DNA from 3 places in the Streptomyces kryoterrae genome. Region 2 is predicted to be linked to each of the others. Evidence: riboswitches for the same ligand, from Rfam matches in the RefSeq annotation. Region 2 holds a riboswitch; each other region holds the start of a gene.
The links. A riboswitch is a leader RNA that binds a small molecule or an ion and turns the genes downstream of it on or off. The one in region 2 is predicted to bind cyclic di-AMP.
Positions count from the first base shown of each region.

Region 1: linked by a shared signal. The riboswitch ahead of ACW4TU_RS10615 (M23 family metallopeptidase) and the one ahead of ACW4TU_RS39155 (C40 family peptidase) in region 2 are both predicted to bind cyclic di-AMP.
Region 3: linked by a shared signal. The riboswitch ahead of ACW4TU_RS20990 (M23 family metallopeptidase) and the one ahead of ACW4TU_RS39155 (C40 family peptidase) in region 2 are both predicted to bind cyclic di-AMP.

Region 1 covers NZ_CM133358.1:2,536,060-2,541,177, reverse strand. The annotation lists gene ACW4TU_RS10625 (M16 family metallopeptidase) at 1-1,321, shown strand, start outside; gene ACW4TU_RS10620 (M16 family metallopeptidase) at 1,318-2,706, shown strand; cyclic di-AMP (ydaO/yuaA leader) riboswitch at 2,921-3,088, shown strand; gene ACW4TU_RS10615 (M23 family metallopeptidase) at 3,102-3,875, shown strand; gene ACW4TU_RS10610 (GntR family transcriptional regulator) at 4,064-4,759, shown strand; gene ACW4TU_RS10605 (HPr family phosphocarrier protein) at 4,932-5,118, opposite strand, start outside.
Region 2 covers NZ_CM133358.1:8,792,865-8,797,982, reverse strand. The annotation lists gene ACW4TU_RS39165 (ATP-dependent Clp protease proteolytic subunit) at 1-623, shown strand, start outside; gene ACW4TU_RS39160 (hypothetical protein) at 631-939, shown strand; cyclic di-AMP (ydaO/yuaA leader) riboswitch at 1,323-1,502, shown strand; gene ACW4TU_RS39155 (C40 family peptidase) at 1,506-1,979, shown strand; gene ACW4TU_RS39150 (DUF6243 family protein) at 3,136-3,351, shown strand; gene ACW4TU_RS39145 (ATP-binding protein) at 3,947-4,408, opposite strand; gene ACW4TU_RS39140 (helix-turn-helix domain-containing protein) at 4,621-5,118, shown strand, end outside.
Region 3 covers NZ_CM133358.1:4,858,765-4,863,882, forward strand. The annotation lists gene ACW4TU_RS20990 (M23 family metallopeptidase) at 38-1,102, opposite strand; cyclic di-AMP (ydaO/yuaA leader) riboswitch at 1,114-1,271, opposite strand; gene ACW4TU_RS20995 (PP2C family protein-serine/threonine phosphatase) at 1,529-2,650, opposite strand; tRNA gene ACW4TU_RS21000 (tRNA-Met) at 2,828-2,901, opposite strand; gene ACW4TU_RS21005 (dihydrofolate reductase family protein) at 2,956-4,095, opposite strand; gene ACW4TU_RS21010 (MarR family winged helix-turn-helix transcriptional regulator) at 4,198-4,713, shown strand; gene ACW4TU_RS21015 (GTP cyclohydrolase II) at 4,820-5,118, shown strand, end outside.

The DNA.
Region 1 (5,118 bases), 6.3 Mb from region 2:
CTCCGGCGGCCTGACAGCGACCGAGCACCGCCTCGCCAACGGGCTGCGCGTGGTGCTCTCCGAGGACCACCTGACCCCGGTCGCAGCGGTGTGCCTCTGGTACGACGTCGGGTCGCGCCACGAGGTCAAGGGCCGTACCGGCCTGGCTCACCTCTTCGAGCACCTGATGTTCCAGGGTTCGGGCCAGGTGAAGGGCAACGGCCACTTCGAACTGGTCCAGGGCGCGGGCGGCTCGCTCAACGGCACCACCAGTTTCGAGCGCACCAACTACTTCGAGACCATGCCCACCCACCAACTGGAGCTCGCCCTCTGGCTGGAGGCCGACCGCATGGGCTCGCTGCTCGCGGCCCTCGACGACGAGTCCATGGAGAACCAGCGGGACGTCGTCAAGAACGAGCGCCGACAGCGCTACGACAACGTCCCCTACGGGACGGCGTTCGAGAAGCTGACCGCCCTCGCCTACCCGGAGGGCCACCCCTACCACCACACGCCGATCGGCTCGATGGCCGACCTCGACGCGGCGACGCTCGAGGACGCCCGCGCGTTCTTCCGCACGTACTACGCGCCCAACAACGCCGTCCTGTCGGTCGTCGGGGACATCGACCCCGCCCAGACGCTGGCCTGGGTCGAGAAGTACTTCGGATCCGTCGCCGGGCACGACGGCAAGCCCGCGCCGCGCTCCGGCGCCCTCCCCGACGTCATCGGTGAGGAACTGCGCGAGGTCGTCGTCGAGGAGGTCCCCGCGCGCGCGTTGATGGCCGCCTACCGGCTCCCGGAGGACGGCACGCGTGCGTGCGACGCGGCCGACCTGGCGCTCACCGTCCTCGGCGGCGGCGAGTCCTCCCGCCTCTACAACCGGCTCGTACGGCGGGACCGTACGGCGGTCGCGGCCGGGTTCGGCCTGCTGCGGCTGGCCGGAGCGCCCTCCCTGGGGTGGCTGGACGTGAAGACCTCGGCGGACGTCGAGGTGCCGGTCATCGAGGCCGCCGTCGACGAGGAGCTCGCCCGGTTCGCCGCGGAGGGCCCCACGGCCGAGGAAATGGAGCGCGCCCAGGCCCAGTTGGAGCGCGAGTGGCTGGACCGGCTCGGTACGGTCTCGGGCCGCGCCGACGAACTGTGCCGTTTCGCGGTGCTGTTCGGCGACCCGCAGCTCGCCCTGACCGCCGTGCAGCGCGTGCTCGACGTGACGGCCGAGGAGGTCCAGCAGGCCGCCAAGGACCGGCTGCGCCCCGACAACCGCGCGGTGCTCGTCTACGAACCCCTGACCGCCGACACCGCCACCGACACCGCCACCGACACCGACGAGGAGGCGGCCAAGTGACCGAGCTCGCCACGATGGAGTTCCACCCCCAGCCCCAGGCGGGCGAGGCCAGGCCCTGGGCGTTCCCGGCACCCGGGCGCGGCACGCTCGGCAACGGACTGACCGTCCTGCGCTGCCACCGCCCGGGCCAGCAGGTCGTCGCCGTCGAGGTACTCGTCGACGCCCCCCTGGAGGCCGAGCCGGCCGGTCTCGACGGAGTGGCCACGATCATGGCCCGGGCCTTCTCCGAAGGCACCGACAAGCACTCCGCCGAGGAGTTCGCCGCCGAGCTGGAGCGCTGCGGCGCCACCCTCGACGCACACGCCGACCACCCGTGCGTGCGCCTCAGTCTCGAAGTCCCCGTGTCGCGGCTCCCCAAGGCGCTCGGTCTGCTGGCCGACGCCCTCAGGGCGCCCGCGTTCTCGGACAGCGAGATCGAGCGGCTGGTGCGCAACCGGCTCGACGAGATCCCGCACGAGACGGCCAACCCGGCCCGTCGTTCCGCCAAGCAGCTGTACAAGGAGCTGTTCCCGGCGGACTCGCGGATGTCCCGTCCGCGCCAGGGCACCGAGGAGACGGTCGCGAAGATCGACGCGGCTGCCGTACGCGCCTTCTACGAGAGGCACGTCCGGCCCGCCACGGCCACCGCCGTGGTCGTCGGCGACCTCACCGGCATCGACCTGGACGCGCTGCTCGGTGACACCCTGGGGGCCTGGACGGGCTCGTCGGCCGAGCCGCGGCCCGTGCCGCCGGTGACCGCCGACGACACCGGCCGGGTCGTCATCGTGGACCGCCCCGGTGCCGTGCAGACCCAACTGCTCATCGGCCGCATCGGCGCCGACCGGCACGACCGTGTCTGGGCCGCCCAGGTCCTCGGCACGTACTGCCTCGGAGGCACCCTCACCTCCCGTCTGGACCGTGTCCTGCGCGAGGAGAAGGGCTACACCTACGGTGTACGGGCGTTCGGCCAGGTCCTGCGCTCGGCCCCGGACGGCACGGGTGCCGCGCTGCTCGCCATCAGCGGCTCCTTCGACACCCCGAACACCGGTCCTGCTCTGGAGGACCTCTGGAAGGTGCTGCGCACCCTCGCGGCCGAGGGGCTCACCGACGCCGAACGCGATGTCGCGGTGCAGAACCTGGTCGGCGTCGCCCCGCTCAAGTACGAGACCGCGGCGGCCGTGGCGAGCACGCTGGCCGACCAGGTCGAGCAGCACCTGCCCGACGACTACCAGGCGACGCTGTACCGGCAGCTCGCCGCGACCGGCACCGTGGAGGCCACCGCGGCAGCCGTGAACGCCTTCCCGGTGGACCGTCTGGTGACAGTCCTCGTCGGTGACGCGGCGACGATCGAGGAGCCCGTCCGGGCCCTCGGCATCGGTGAAGTGACCGTCGTCCCCGCCGAGTAGCGGCATCGGCGTAACGAAAGGGGCCCCGGTGACGAAAGCGTCACCGGGGCTCCTTTGTCCATGTTGATGCGCAAGTTGTCCGTATTGAGGGAGAGGTGGACTGTCTGCACTGTGGCATGCGCTACAAATCCCGTGATCGGTTTGTTGATTGAAAGACGTCCCGCTTAGCGTCTGTCCGGCTGTCCGTCATGCACCGCGCCGCACCCGCGGCACCGGACAGTCATCGCCGAGTCCCCGTACGGCGCGAGCCAGGGGAGCCGGGGACCCACCATGTGCAGTCCCTGGGGTGAATCGGATGCCCGCGCGTGCAGCGAGGGTGTCCGTAGGAGACCTTCCTGCTCCGAACCCGTCAGCTAACCCGGTAGGCGAGAAGGAAGGAAAGGACCCACCACCACATGGCGTTCACCCGCGCCACCGGGAAGCACCGTCGTCCCAGCCGCCCCAGTCTTGTCACCCGTACGACCGTCCGCGCGGCCGGCGTCGCGGCCCTCGCGACCGCCGGCGTCGTCGGCTCCCTGGCCGCTCCGGCGCTCGCCGCGGAGTCCGCCGTCGAGCAGACCGGTCTCACCCCGGTGATCTCCATCGGCGAGTCGCTCGCCGTCCAGATCGACGCGCAGGCCGCCGCCCAGGAGCAGGCCGCCGAGAAGGCCGCCGCCGAGGAGCGGGCCGTGGCCGCCGCGCAGAAGGAGGCGGAGGAGCGGGTCAAGGAGGCGCGCGAGGCGAAGGCCCGTGCCGCCCGTGCGGCCGAGCGCAAGCGCCTCACCAGCTATGTCGCCCCGATCGCCGGCTCGTACATCTCCACGGGTTACAAGACGGGCGGCGCCCTCTGGTCCTCCGGCAGCCACACCGGCGTCGACTTCCATGCCGCGTCCGGCACCACCGTCCAAGCGGTGGGCTCCGGCACCGTCGTCGAGGCCGGCTGGGGTGGGTCCTACGGCAACAACATTGTGATCAAGATGATTGATGGTACATACACTCAGTACGGCCATCTGTCGTCCATCAATGTCTCCGTCGGTCAGACGGTCACCCCGGGCCAGCAGATAGGCCTCTCCGGGGCCACCGGCAACGTCACCGGTGCGCACCTCCACTTCGAGGCGCGCACGACCCCGGAGTACGGCTCGGACATCAACCCCGTCGCCTACCTCCGCTCGCACGGCGTGAACGTCTGACGACCCTGCGCACCACTTGTCGTGGCCCCGGCTCCCCGAGCCGGGGCTTTCGGCGTTTCGGAGGGCGGTGTGTCCAAAAAATATCCACGGATTCCGGCCTGCCGTCGGAAATTCCGGTTCTCTGCAATAGAGTCACTGAACACACGTCAATCGTCGACGTTTCACGGGGATTAAAGCGGAGGTCGGACATGCGTATTCCGGCGCACTCGGTATGCACGGCGATCCGGGACGACATCGTCGCCGGTGTCTACGAGCGCGGCAGCCGGCTCACCGAGGAACTGCTCGCGCGCCGGTACGGCGTCTCACGCGTCCCCGTCCGCGAGGCCCTGCGCACCCTGGAGGCCGAGGGCTTCGTGGTGACCCGACGGCACGCGGGCGCGTGCGTCGCGGAACCCACCGAGCAGGAGGCCTCCGACCTGCTGGAGATGCGCATGCTCCTGGAGCCGCTGGGGGCCTCCCGGGCCGCCCAGCGGCGCACCGAGGCCCACCTCAAGGTGCTGCGGGGCCTGGTGAGGCTCGGTCAGGAGCGGGCCAGGAGGGGGAACAGCGAGGATCTGCGCTCCCTCGGGGGCTGGTTCCACGAGACGCTCGCCCAGGCCTCCGGGAGTCACGCCCTGACCTCGACGCTCACCCAGCTCCGGCACAAGATCGCCTGGATGTACGCGGTGGAGGCGCCGGCCAGCCCTGTCGAGTCATGGGCGGAACACGGGGCGATCGTGGACGCCGTGGCGCGCGGTGACAGCGAGCGGGCGCGGGCGATCACGGCGCTGCACACCGAGCGTGCGACCGGTGCGCACCGGCTTCGATTTCCGGGCGCCGGGGACCGGCCGGATCGTGTGAGGACTTCGCAACATCCCGTAAACATGACGGGCCTGCGTCATTAACACGGGCGCCGTATACAAAGAGGGTTGAATTCGCGGGAGATTATTTCTGCTGCCTGCGACCGGGAATTATGAAGGGCCCGCCCGATATTCGGGCGGGCCCTTCACCGTGTACTGATGATGCTTATGCGGTGGCGTCCGCCGCCACCGTCAATTGAGGACTCCGGCGGACTTTTCAGACCGTCTCGGGAAGTTCCTCGAGTCCCTCGGCCACCAGTTTCGCCAGGCGGTCGAGCGCGGCGTCGGCGCCCTCTGCCTCGGAGGCGAGGACGATCTCCTCGCCGCCCTGGGCGCCCAGGCCGAGAACCGCCAGCATGGAGGCCGCGTTGACGGGGTTGCCGTCGGCCTTGGCGATCGTCATG
Region 2 (5,118 bases):
CAGCCCGTTACGTGCTGCCCGAGTTCACCGAACGCACCAGCGCCGGGAGCCGGACACTGGACCCGTACTCGAAGCTCCTGGAGGAACGGATCGTCTTTCTCGGGACGCCGGTCGACGACACCTCGGCGAACGACGTGATGGCCCAGTTCATGCATCTCGAATATCTGGCGCCCGACCGGGACATCTCGCTCTACATCAACTCCCCTGGGGGCTCGTTCAGCGCGATGACGGCGATCTACGACACGATGCAGTTCGTCACCTGCGAGGTGGAGACGATCTGCCTGGGGCAGGCGGCCTCCGCTGCGGCCGTGCTGCTGGCCGCGGGCACGCCGGGCAAGCGCAGCGCGCTGCCGGGGGCTCGGGTGCTGATCCACCAGCCCTCGCTGTCCGAGCCGATCCATGGACAGGCCAGCGATCTCGCGATTCAGGCCCGGGAGTTGGGCCGGGTCCGTAACCTGCTGGAGGAACTGCTCGTACGGCACACCGGACAGAGCCCGGAACAGGTCGCCGCGGACATCGAGCGGGACAAGATTTTCGATGCCCAAGCCGCCCTGGAATACGGCCTGGTGGACCGGATCGTGCCCAGCCGCAAGTCCTCGCCCCCCGCCCCCGGCACGAGGTGAGCCGCCGATGCTTCCGCCCGAACTGCCTCCGCTGCCCGCACTGACGCGCGCGGAGGGCGAGTTGATCGACCGTTACCTCGAAGTGGCCGATCTGCTCGGCCGCATCAACCCGGCCTACCACGGCGACACGTACCGCGGCCTGCGGGCCGCGCAGGCGCTGGTCGTTAAGGCGGTGGCGTTGCGGGACGCGCTGGAGTTGATGCATCAGCGGGGCGAGGCCGAGGTGCACGCCCCTACGCTGGCGCGTGCGCTGCGTGTCCTCGACGGGGAGCGCCGCACGGCGCGTGTCACCGTTCCGCGTGAGCCCGCCAGTTGACCCACCCGGTCGACGGAGCCGCGCCGGGCGAGCCGAAGCGTCTCGGCGCCCGACCGTCCGGAACGGGGCGGGAAGTGACTGCACAGCATCCCCCGTTTGGAGTAGTCGCGGCTCCCTCGATCAACCCGTTCGGCTTGCGCGACGGGCGTAGTTCGTAACCGAAACGAGACCGCTCAAGCGCTGGTCCGAGGGTGCGCGCCCCCTTCGAAAGTCGTCCGGGGGTACGGGTGTCCACCCGAATGGGCCAGCGGTGAGTAACGCCACAAAGCCCCGATTCCATTGGGATTTTCCTACTTCCATGAGCCAAGATCCCTTCCTGACGACAAGCCCCCGCCACAAGAGGCGGGGCGATCCGGGCGGACGCCGAGTCCTGCCGCCGCCCGGATGACCGGTCGACAGATGTGCACCGGCAGGAGTGGAGGACCCAGGCACGACGGGTCGCCGGAACGGTCACGCCATGACCGGGCCGAGCAGCCCTTGGGGTGAAGCCGCGTCAGCGGCCGGGCAACTTCGCCAGCCCGAATCCGACAGGTCATCCTTCACAGGCGGCTGACGAAGGGTTACGCATGTCTGCGCTCAATCGTGTCCCGTCGCTGATGACCCGTGCCGGTACGGCCTCGGCTCTCACCCTCGCCGCCGTCGGCGGCACCCTGGTGATCCCCGGCATCGCAACCGAAGCCGCGGCGATCGCACCGTCGACGAAGGCACTTCAGATCGCGGCCTCCAAGAAGGGCTCGCCGTACAAGTACGGCGCCGCGGGACCGAAGAGGTTCGACTGCTCCGGTCTCACGCAGTATTCGTTCAAGAAGGCGGGCAAGTCCCTGCCTCGTACGGCGGCGGCTCAGTACAACAAGACCAAGCACATAGCCGCCAAGAGCCGTCGGGGCGGAGACCTGGTCTTCTTCCACTCGGGCTCGAACGTCTACCACGTGGGCATCTACGCCGGAAAGGGAAAGATCTGGCACTCCCCGAAGACCGGGGAAGTCGTGAAGCTCCAGAAGATCTGGACGAAGAGCGTCTGGTACGGCCGGGTCAGCTGACCTCCCCGGGGCGGGACGGCGGCCGTAGCCAAGCCGCCGTCCCGGCCCGGGACCCGTCTCACAGCGGCAGAAGCGACAGCAGTGGCTCCAGCAGGAGCAGCGCGCAAGGGTCTGTCCGGCGGATCAGGCGTCGAGACGGTCACCGGCACCACGATGACGGGCCAAGGGCCTGTCCGGCGGATCATGCCGCAGACACGGGGTGTCACACGCCGGTCTGCCGCGTCGTCGTCGGTTGCCGACGCTCCGCGTCGACGCCCGTCAGCCGCCTTGCAGCCCGGCGCCAGGAGCGCCACCGCCGGAAACCCCATCGGGGCCAGCGCCACGATGATCAGCGCGAGCACGAGCAACAGCGTCCGGGTCAGCGCGGGACCGTCCGCCGGCACGAACTGCGGCAGCAGACTCAGGAACGTGATGGGCGCCTCCGGATTGAGCGCGCTGGTGACGAAGCCCTGCCGCCACGAACGCATGGCGGTCCGCGCCTGGTCGGCCACCGCCGCCCCGGGCTCTCGGAGCGACCACAGCGTCCGCGCCCCGAGGCACAACACGTAAGCCCGGCCAAGGAGTTGCAGCGCGGAAGAGCGCGGGCACCGCCGTGAGTACGGCGGCCACACCGGCGACGGCCAGCGCGGTGCGCGGAAGCAGCCCGCCGGTGATCCCCAAGGCGTACGCGACCCCGGCCTGCCGGGAGAGGACCGGTCCTGCTTCCTGACCGGGGAGACTGGGCCGGCGGCGGCTCGCCGAACTGAACCGGGCCAGGAGCGTCTGGGAGCGGCACTCCGATGGGCGGAACTGAGAGTGCCCGCTTTCCGTGAGCGGATCGATCTCGGACTCTCTTGGCCGAACGACTTCAAGGAGTCGGCCTGGCCCAGTAACGCCCGTCTGGGCCTACTCCGGGCGGCGGCGACCACCGGCGGGTGCTGAGATCCCCGGAGGGAGACGGCTGAGCCCGGGCGCTGGTCGAAGGCCCGGCCGGCGCCGGGCGGCGAAAGGGTTGGTGTGCGGTGCCGACGGAACCGGGTAACGTCTTTGTCATGTTCTTCCAGGCGCCGATCTACGAGTGAGAGCGTGATGGGCCCCTGCTGACGTCCTTCGATGTCGCCGCCCGTCCCCCACCGATGAATCCGTAGATCTCTTCACATCAAAACCGGGAGAACCCGTGACCGTGAGCAAGAACATCAACAACCCCGTGGGCATGGGCGGTGGCAAGCGCAAGAAGCTGTCCCGCGCCGAACGGCAGAACAACGGTCCGCACCGCAACCTCGACCGCCAGGGTGCGGCCGACCAGAAGGCGGAGCTGGTGCGCAAGATGCGCGAGAAGACAGGCGCAGCCGAGGGCGCCGGGCAGACGGGCGACGACACCGCACAGAGCTGACGTACCGCCGCCGCAGGGCGGCACCGCACGAGGCAGGGCCCGGACCGCGACGCGCGGTCCGGGCCCTGCTGCCGTACCGGCTGCCGCCGGTCGCGCTCAGCTCTGGGCCGACCCACCCGCCTCTCGGCAGACCACCCGGGGTAGCCGCAGTTTCGGCGGCCCCGTCGCCGCCACCACCCCGAACCGCATGGACCTCGACGCCACCGCGACACCCCCCGCACCGACCGGGCCTTCCGCGACTTCCTCGCCGCACTCGGGCATCTGTCCAACGGCGACCGCTCAACCGCCTGCCGCACCCGGGAACGCGTCGGCAGCAGCACGACCAGCACCGACACGGCGTCGGGTACGTGGTGCCGCGAGCGGTCAGACCAGATCAGCCTTTTTTGGCCGGAGGCTCCCGGCAACCCCCTCACTCACACTTCGCCGGCAACGCTCAGGGTTCGATGACACGGGGCCACGGGGCCACGGGGCACGGGCACGGGTCAGCACATCCGCAGCTTGTCCCGCCTGCCGAGAAGCTCGAACTCACCAGCCCTGCTGCGGGGCGCGTTCGGCCGCGCGCACGGCAGCGGCAGCCTGGCACAGGGGCGAACCGTTACGGCTCCTGCTGGCCGAGCGCCGTCACCGGGGGCCTGGCCGGGACCGTCCACGGGAGTTCGATCGACACCGTCTTGCCGCCCTCGCGGGTGGGGTGGACGCGCAGTCTGCCGCCCGACTCCGCGGTCAGCCAGCGGATGATGACCATCCCTCGGCCGTTGTCCTGCTGCACGGCGGCGGGCAGGCGTTTGGGAAAGCGCGGGTGACTGTCGGTCACTCCGATGCGCAGGTGTTCGTCACGGTCGAGGGCGACGTCCACCGTGAAGGTGGGTGACAACCCGAAGGTGTGCTGTACGGCGTTGGTGGCGAGTTCCGAGACGATCAGACGGATGCTGTCGGCGGCTTCGGTGTCACCCGACAAGCCCCATTCCGCCAGCACGTTGGTCACATACGCGCGGGCGGCGGAGACCGAGGCGGGATCGCTCGGCAGAGTGACGGATGCTTCCAGGTGGTCTGCCATGGCGACGTCGTCCCTTTCCCACAGGACCGCGGCCCGACACGGAGCGGCTGGTTCGAGTACGGTCCCGGACTGGTGCTTCGCGCCAGACTGCCATTCCCGCGCCGGTCACGGGGTGCGATCCACCAAGATATGCATATATCTGTCGCTCGAAGCGGTGAACTCTGCGACCCCAGAGCGTATTTCGGCGGCTCATTAGGAGTAAGGAGTGGCCCATGCAGTACGGTCCCGCGGTGCGCCGCCGAAAACTGGGTGCCGAACTGCGCGCGTTGCGCGCCAGCGCCGGTCTCACGAGCGGTGAGGCGGCCCGTCTGGTGGGCTGGCACCAGTCGAAGGTGAGCCGGATCGAGACAGGCGCGAGCGGGGTGAAACCGGCGGACGTCCGGTTACTCCTGGACGCCTACGAGGTCCCGGACGGCGAGTCGCGCGAGCTGCTGCTCGTGCTGGCGGGCGGCGAGGACGGCGGTCAGCACGGCTGGTGGCACGCCTACCGTGGCGTACTGCCGCCCACCTACCGGGATTTCATCAGCCTGGAGTCGCAGGCCAGCACGATGCGCACGCTGGAGACCTCGGTGGTACCGGGGCTGCTGCAGACCCCGGAGTACGCCCGCGCGATGACCCGGGCCGCCGTGGACAGCCTGGAGGAGACACGGCTCGACGCCCTGGTCGAGGTGCGGCTGGCCCGGCAGGACGTGCTGCGTTCGGATCCGCCG
Region 3 (5,118 bases), 3.9 Mb from region 2:
CCCGAGGTCAGGACCGCCGGTACCGGAAGGGTGTCTCCTACGGGTTCAGGCCCATGCTCCGCAGCCACGCCATCGGGTCGATCCCGGCACTGTCCGAGCTGCTGGTGTGCACCTCCAGGTGGAGGTGGGCCCCGGTGACGTTGCCGGTGGCGCCGACGCGGCCGATGACGTCACCCGTGGCGACCTTCTGGCCGACGCTGACGTTGATCGACGACTGGTGGGCGAACCACAGCTCGGTGCCGTCGTCGAGGGTGAGGATGGTGCGGTAGCCGTAGGAGCCGCTCCAGCCCGCCTCGGTGATGGTGCCGCTGTGGATGGCCTTGATCGGCGTGCCGGTGGGCGAGGCGAAGTCGAGACCGGTGTGGTAGCCGGAGGACCACAGCGAGCCGGCCTGGCCGAACGTCGAGGTGATCGTGTACGACGAGGTCGGCAGCGTGTACTGCTTGGCGAGCTCGACGAGACGCGCGGCCTCCAGCTTCGCCCTGGCCGCTTCGGCCACCTTCTTCTTCTCGGCGGCGACCTTCGCGGCGGCCTCCCGCTTCACCTTGGCGGCCTCGGCGGCGGCCTTCTTCGCGGCGGTGTCCTGGGCGGCCTGCTGGACCTTGGCCTCGGCCTGGTCCTTCTGCTGCTCGGCCTGGAGGATGATGCGGGCGCGCAGGGCCTCGCCGGCGTCGCTGGTGCCCTGCTGGGTCTCCTCGGAGGTGACGCCGACGCTGCTGAGCGCGGTGGCGGAGCCCTTGGGCTCGTCGTCCGAGTCGTCGTGCGTGAAGGGCGAGCCGACCGAGGGCAGGTCGGGGATGGAGATGGAGACCGGCGGCTTGCCGGTCTGCGCGGTGGCCATGCCGGCCCCGCCGACAGCGGCTATGACGCCGACGCCGAGAACGGTGGAGCTGCGGGCGAGTCCTCCGCCGCGCTGCTTGCCGACGCGGTGCCGGCCGCGAACGGGTCGGGTGGAGTCCGCGGTGGGATTCCACTCCTCCCAGGGGCCCTCGTCGGTGCGCCGACCGCCGAGGCCGAAGGTCGGGATCTTGCCCGCCTCGGTCTCGCTGCTGCGCTGACTCGGCACGAACGGGGCCTCTGGGGCAGCCGGGTTTGACGCCACGTGGGCGTGCTCCTTTCCTTCCTTCTCGCCTACCGGGTTAGCTGACGGGTTCGGAGCAGGAAGGTCTCCTACGCGCGTATACCTGCCGTGTTGCCACGGAGGCGGACGAGCGATTCACCCCAAGGTGGTGGTTCCCCGGTTCCCTTGCGGGATTAGGCACGTGCGCACGGAGCCGACTCTTGTGTCGGCTGGGACTACCGCGCTGCGTTATCGAACGTTAATAGACCTGGCCACCTGATTCCAAGCTGTTCCCGTTGATCATTAATCCTTTTCCTGAGGACTTTCTGGGTCACCACCGGTGAAAATCGGGCGAGTTGACCATGACGCAAGTGACTCCTGAGTATTGACTGTGTGTCAGATCTTGCGCGGAGAGAGGCGGAGAGAGAGCGTTCGCTCACCTTCGGTGACAACCGATGAGAACCGGCCTCACGGCCGTCGTACGGCGAGCAGCGCCATGTCGTCCGTCGTCCCGCCACCCGAGTGCCGGCGCACCTCGTCCGCGAGGGTGGCGAGCAGGGTGGCCGGGGCGCGGAAGACGCGGCCCGTGAGGCGGTCGGCCGGGTCGAAGAAGGTGCCGTGCTCGTCGCGGGCCTCGGAGAGCCCGTCGGTGTGCAGGAGCAGCGTCGCGCCGCCGGGGAAGGGGGTCTCCTCGGTGCGGTCGGGCCAGGTGCCGAGGTCGCCCATGCCGAGCGGCAGCGCGGGCGCGGACGGGTCGAGGATGCGCAGGGTGCCGTCGGCGGCGAGGAGCAGGGGCGGGGGGTGGCCGCGGTTGAGGATGCGTACGATCCCGTCGCCGTGCGGGAGTTCGGCGAGGACGGCGGTGGTGAAACCCTCGGCGGCCTCCAGCCCGTCGCGCCGGGCGCCCTCGCGGGCGAGGGCCCGTTCCAGCCGCTGGGCGACGGCCTCCAGGGTCGCTTCCTGTTCGGCGGCCTCCCGGAACGCCCCGATGACGACGGCGACCGCCGCCACCGCCCCCATCCCCTTGCCCCGCACGTCCCCGAGGACGACCCGTACGCCGTACGTGGTGTCCTGCACGGCATACAGGTCGCCGCCGATGAAGGCGCCCTCGTGGGCGGCCTCGTACCGGGCCGCGATCTCGAACCCGCCGATGCGTGCCTCCGGTTCGGGCAGTACGGCGCGCTGCACGGCCTCGGCGATCTCGCGGGCCGAGGCGAGGCGCCGGTCGCCCCGGCGCACCATCCGGTTGATGACGGCGGCCAGGACGGCGACCGTGGCCACGGTGACCGTCTCGGTGATCGAGTCGGCGTCCGCGCTGAACCCGAAGCGGAGGTGGACGACGTACTCGGCGAAGAGTGCCGCGGCGCCGGTGACCACCGTGGTGCGCAGGGAGGAGAGCGGGGCGGCGATGAGCGGAGCGGCCGTGAAGAAGGGGATGGCGGTGAGGTGACGCGGGGTCGCGTAGTCGTAGACGATCCCGGTGAGGATCAGGAGTGCGGGCAGGACACGGACGAGGGTCCGCACCCGGGAGATGGCCTTTTCTTCCGGCTCGCCCGCTGCCGGGTCCAGGAAGTGCCCCGACCGTCCCACGCGTCTCGTCTCCCGCCGGCTCACCACGGCCTGTCCGTCCCGACCAGGTTTCCGGGGGCGGGTGCGGCGGGCGAGCCAGGTGGACCGACCGGGCTAAGAAACGACTCGGGGAAACGCCCCGAGGAAACGACTCAGGGCCGGAAACCAGTTTCCTGGTTTCCGGCCCTGGGCCTTTAGTAGCGGGGACAGGATTTGAACCTGCGACCTCTGGGTTATGAGCCCAGCGAGCTACCGAGCTGCTCCACCCCGCGCCGTTGAATGCAACTATACGCCATCCGCGGGACGCCGATCACCACGTTTGATCGTCAGCCCGCGAGGTGGGCGTTGGGAGCCTTGGCGCGCTCCTCGCACTCGGGGAGTACGACGACCTCGACGCCCTCCTGCGCGAGCAGCCCGTTCCCGTCCGCCGCCACCACGAAGGTGTCCGGCTCACGCCAGGCGGTCACCACCCGGCGGACGCCCGCGTCGAGGATCAGCCGGGCGCACGGTGCCGGGCGGGACGCGCGCCGGGCGCAGGGTTCGAGGCTGCTGTAGACGGTGGCCGTCTGGAGCCGGGGGTCGGCCGGGTCGAGCTTGGCGAGCGCCGCCTCCTCCGCGTGCACGACGGGGTCGCCGCCCTCCCGTGAGTAGCCGCGCGCCAGTTCCGTACCGTCGGCGGCCACCACCACCGCCCCGACACTGAACGCCGTGCTCGACGCCGGACACCGCTCCGCCAGTTCGCACGCCAGTGCCAGCCAGCGCCGGTCGGCGGCGGAGGCGAGCGGGCCTGCGCCGGGGGCGGTGGGCTCGTAGGTCATGAGGACGACGTCCTCGATACGTCGGGTCTCCGTGAGCCGGAGCCGGCCGCCCTGGTAGGCGCCGGGGCCGAAGAGGCGGGGGGCGTCGGGGTCGCCGACGAAGAGGGGCGCGAGGACGAGCTGGAGTTCGTCGGCGAGGCCCTGCCGGAGGAGCTGGGTATGGACGGTGCCGCCGCCCTCGACCATGAGGCGCCTTACGCCCCGTACGTCGTGCAGGTGTTCGAGCAGGGCCCGCCAGTCGAGGGCGCCCGGGCCCAGGGAGACGATGTCCACGCCGGCACCGAGGTCCGCCCGCCGGGCCTGCTCGGCGCCCTTGTCCGTCGTGTACACGAGCTTCTCGCCGCCGGTGTGCCAGAAGTTGGCGGCCGGGTCCAGCTCGCCCGATCCGCTCACCGTCACCTTGAGCGGGTACTCGGGCTTTCCGGCCGCCAGCCGCGCGGCCCGCCGCTCGGGAGAGTTGACCAGCAGCCGCGGGTTGTCGGCGCGGATGGTGCCGGCACCGATGAGGATCGCGTCACTGGACGCCCGTACCTCGTCGACCCGGTCGAAGTCGGCGGGACCGGAGAGGAGCAGCCGCTCGGGGCCGGTGTCGTCCAGGTAGCCGTCGAGGGAGACGGCGGCGGACAACAGGACGTGAGGGAGGGGCATGGGGGCACTCTCTTCCAGCGCTTCCGGGACTTCCGGTGTCTTCGGAGGCGAGCTTGACCGGGCGGACTTGGTTCAAGTTTTAAACAAACCTACACTGGTCGCATGACGACCCGCTGGCTCACCCCCGAGGAGCAGCGCGCGTGGCGCGCGTACGTCGCGGCCTCGCTGCTCCTGGAGGACGCGCTCGACCGGCAGCTCCAGCAGGACGCCGGGATGCCGCACCTCTATTACACGATCCTGGCCTACCTCTCCGAGACGCCCGAGCGACGGCTGCGGATGACCGATCTCGCCGAGAAGCTGAAGATCACGCGCAGTCGGCTGACGTACGCCGTGGCGCGGCTGGAGAAAGACGGTCACGTACGGCGCGAGGCCTGCCGGTGGGACAAGCGGAGCACCTTCGCCGCGCTGACCGAGGAGGGGATGGCGGTACTGGAGCGCACCGCCCCGGGGCATGTCGCCACGGTCCGCGCGGCCCTCTTCGACCATCTGACCCCGGAGCAGGTGGGCCAGTTGGAGGAGATCGGTACGCGGATCGAGCGGGCGCTCCAGGGGGACGGGTCGGAGTCGGCGCCCGAGGGCCTGCCGTGGCTGCGCAGGTCCACGAATCCGTTGCTTTAACTTTGAAGCATGAGGTAGGGTCACCCTTCGAGTGAGGATCTGCTTCAAAACTGAAGCAGATCGAGGTTTCGAGGACAGAACCACCCGGGAGACCCGCATGCCCGACCTGACCGACTTGCCCGCCGCCACCCAGCGCTCCCGTGTCCGGGTGCCGCTGCGCTTCCACGACGGCTACAGCGTCGACACCGAACTGGTGACCTTCCACGGCCTGGTCGACGGTCAGGAGCACGTGGCGATGGTCCTCGGCGAACCGGCGCCCGGCACCACCCCGCTGGTCCGGCTGCACTCCGAGTGCCTTACGGGCGACGTCTTCGGCTCGGCCCGCTGCGACTGCGGCCCCCAGCTGCGCGAGGCCGTCGAACGCATCGCCGAGCACGGTGGCGTCCTGCTCTACCTCCGCCAGGA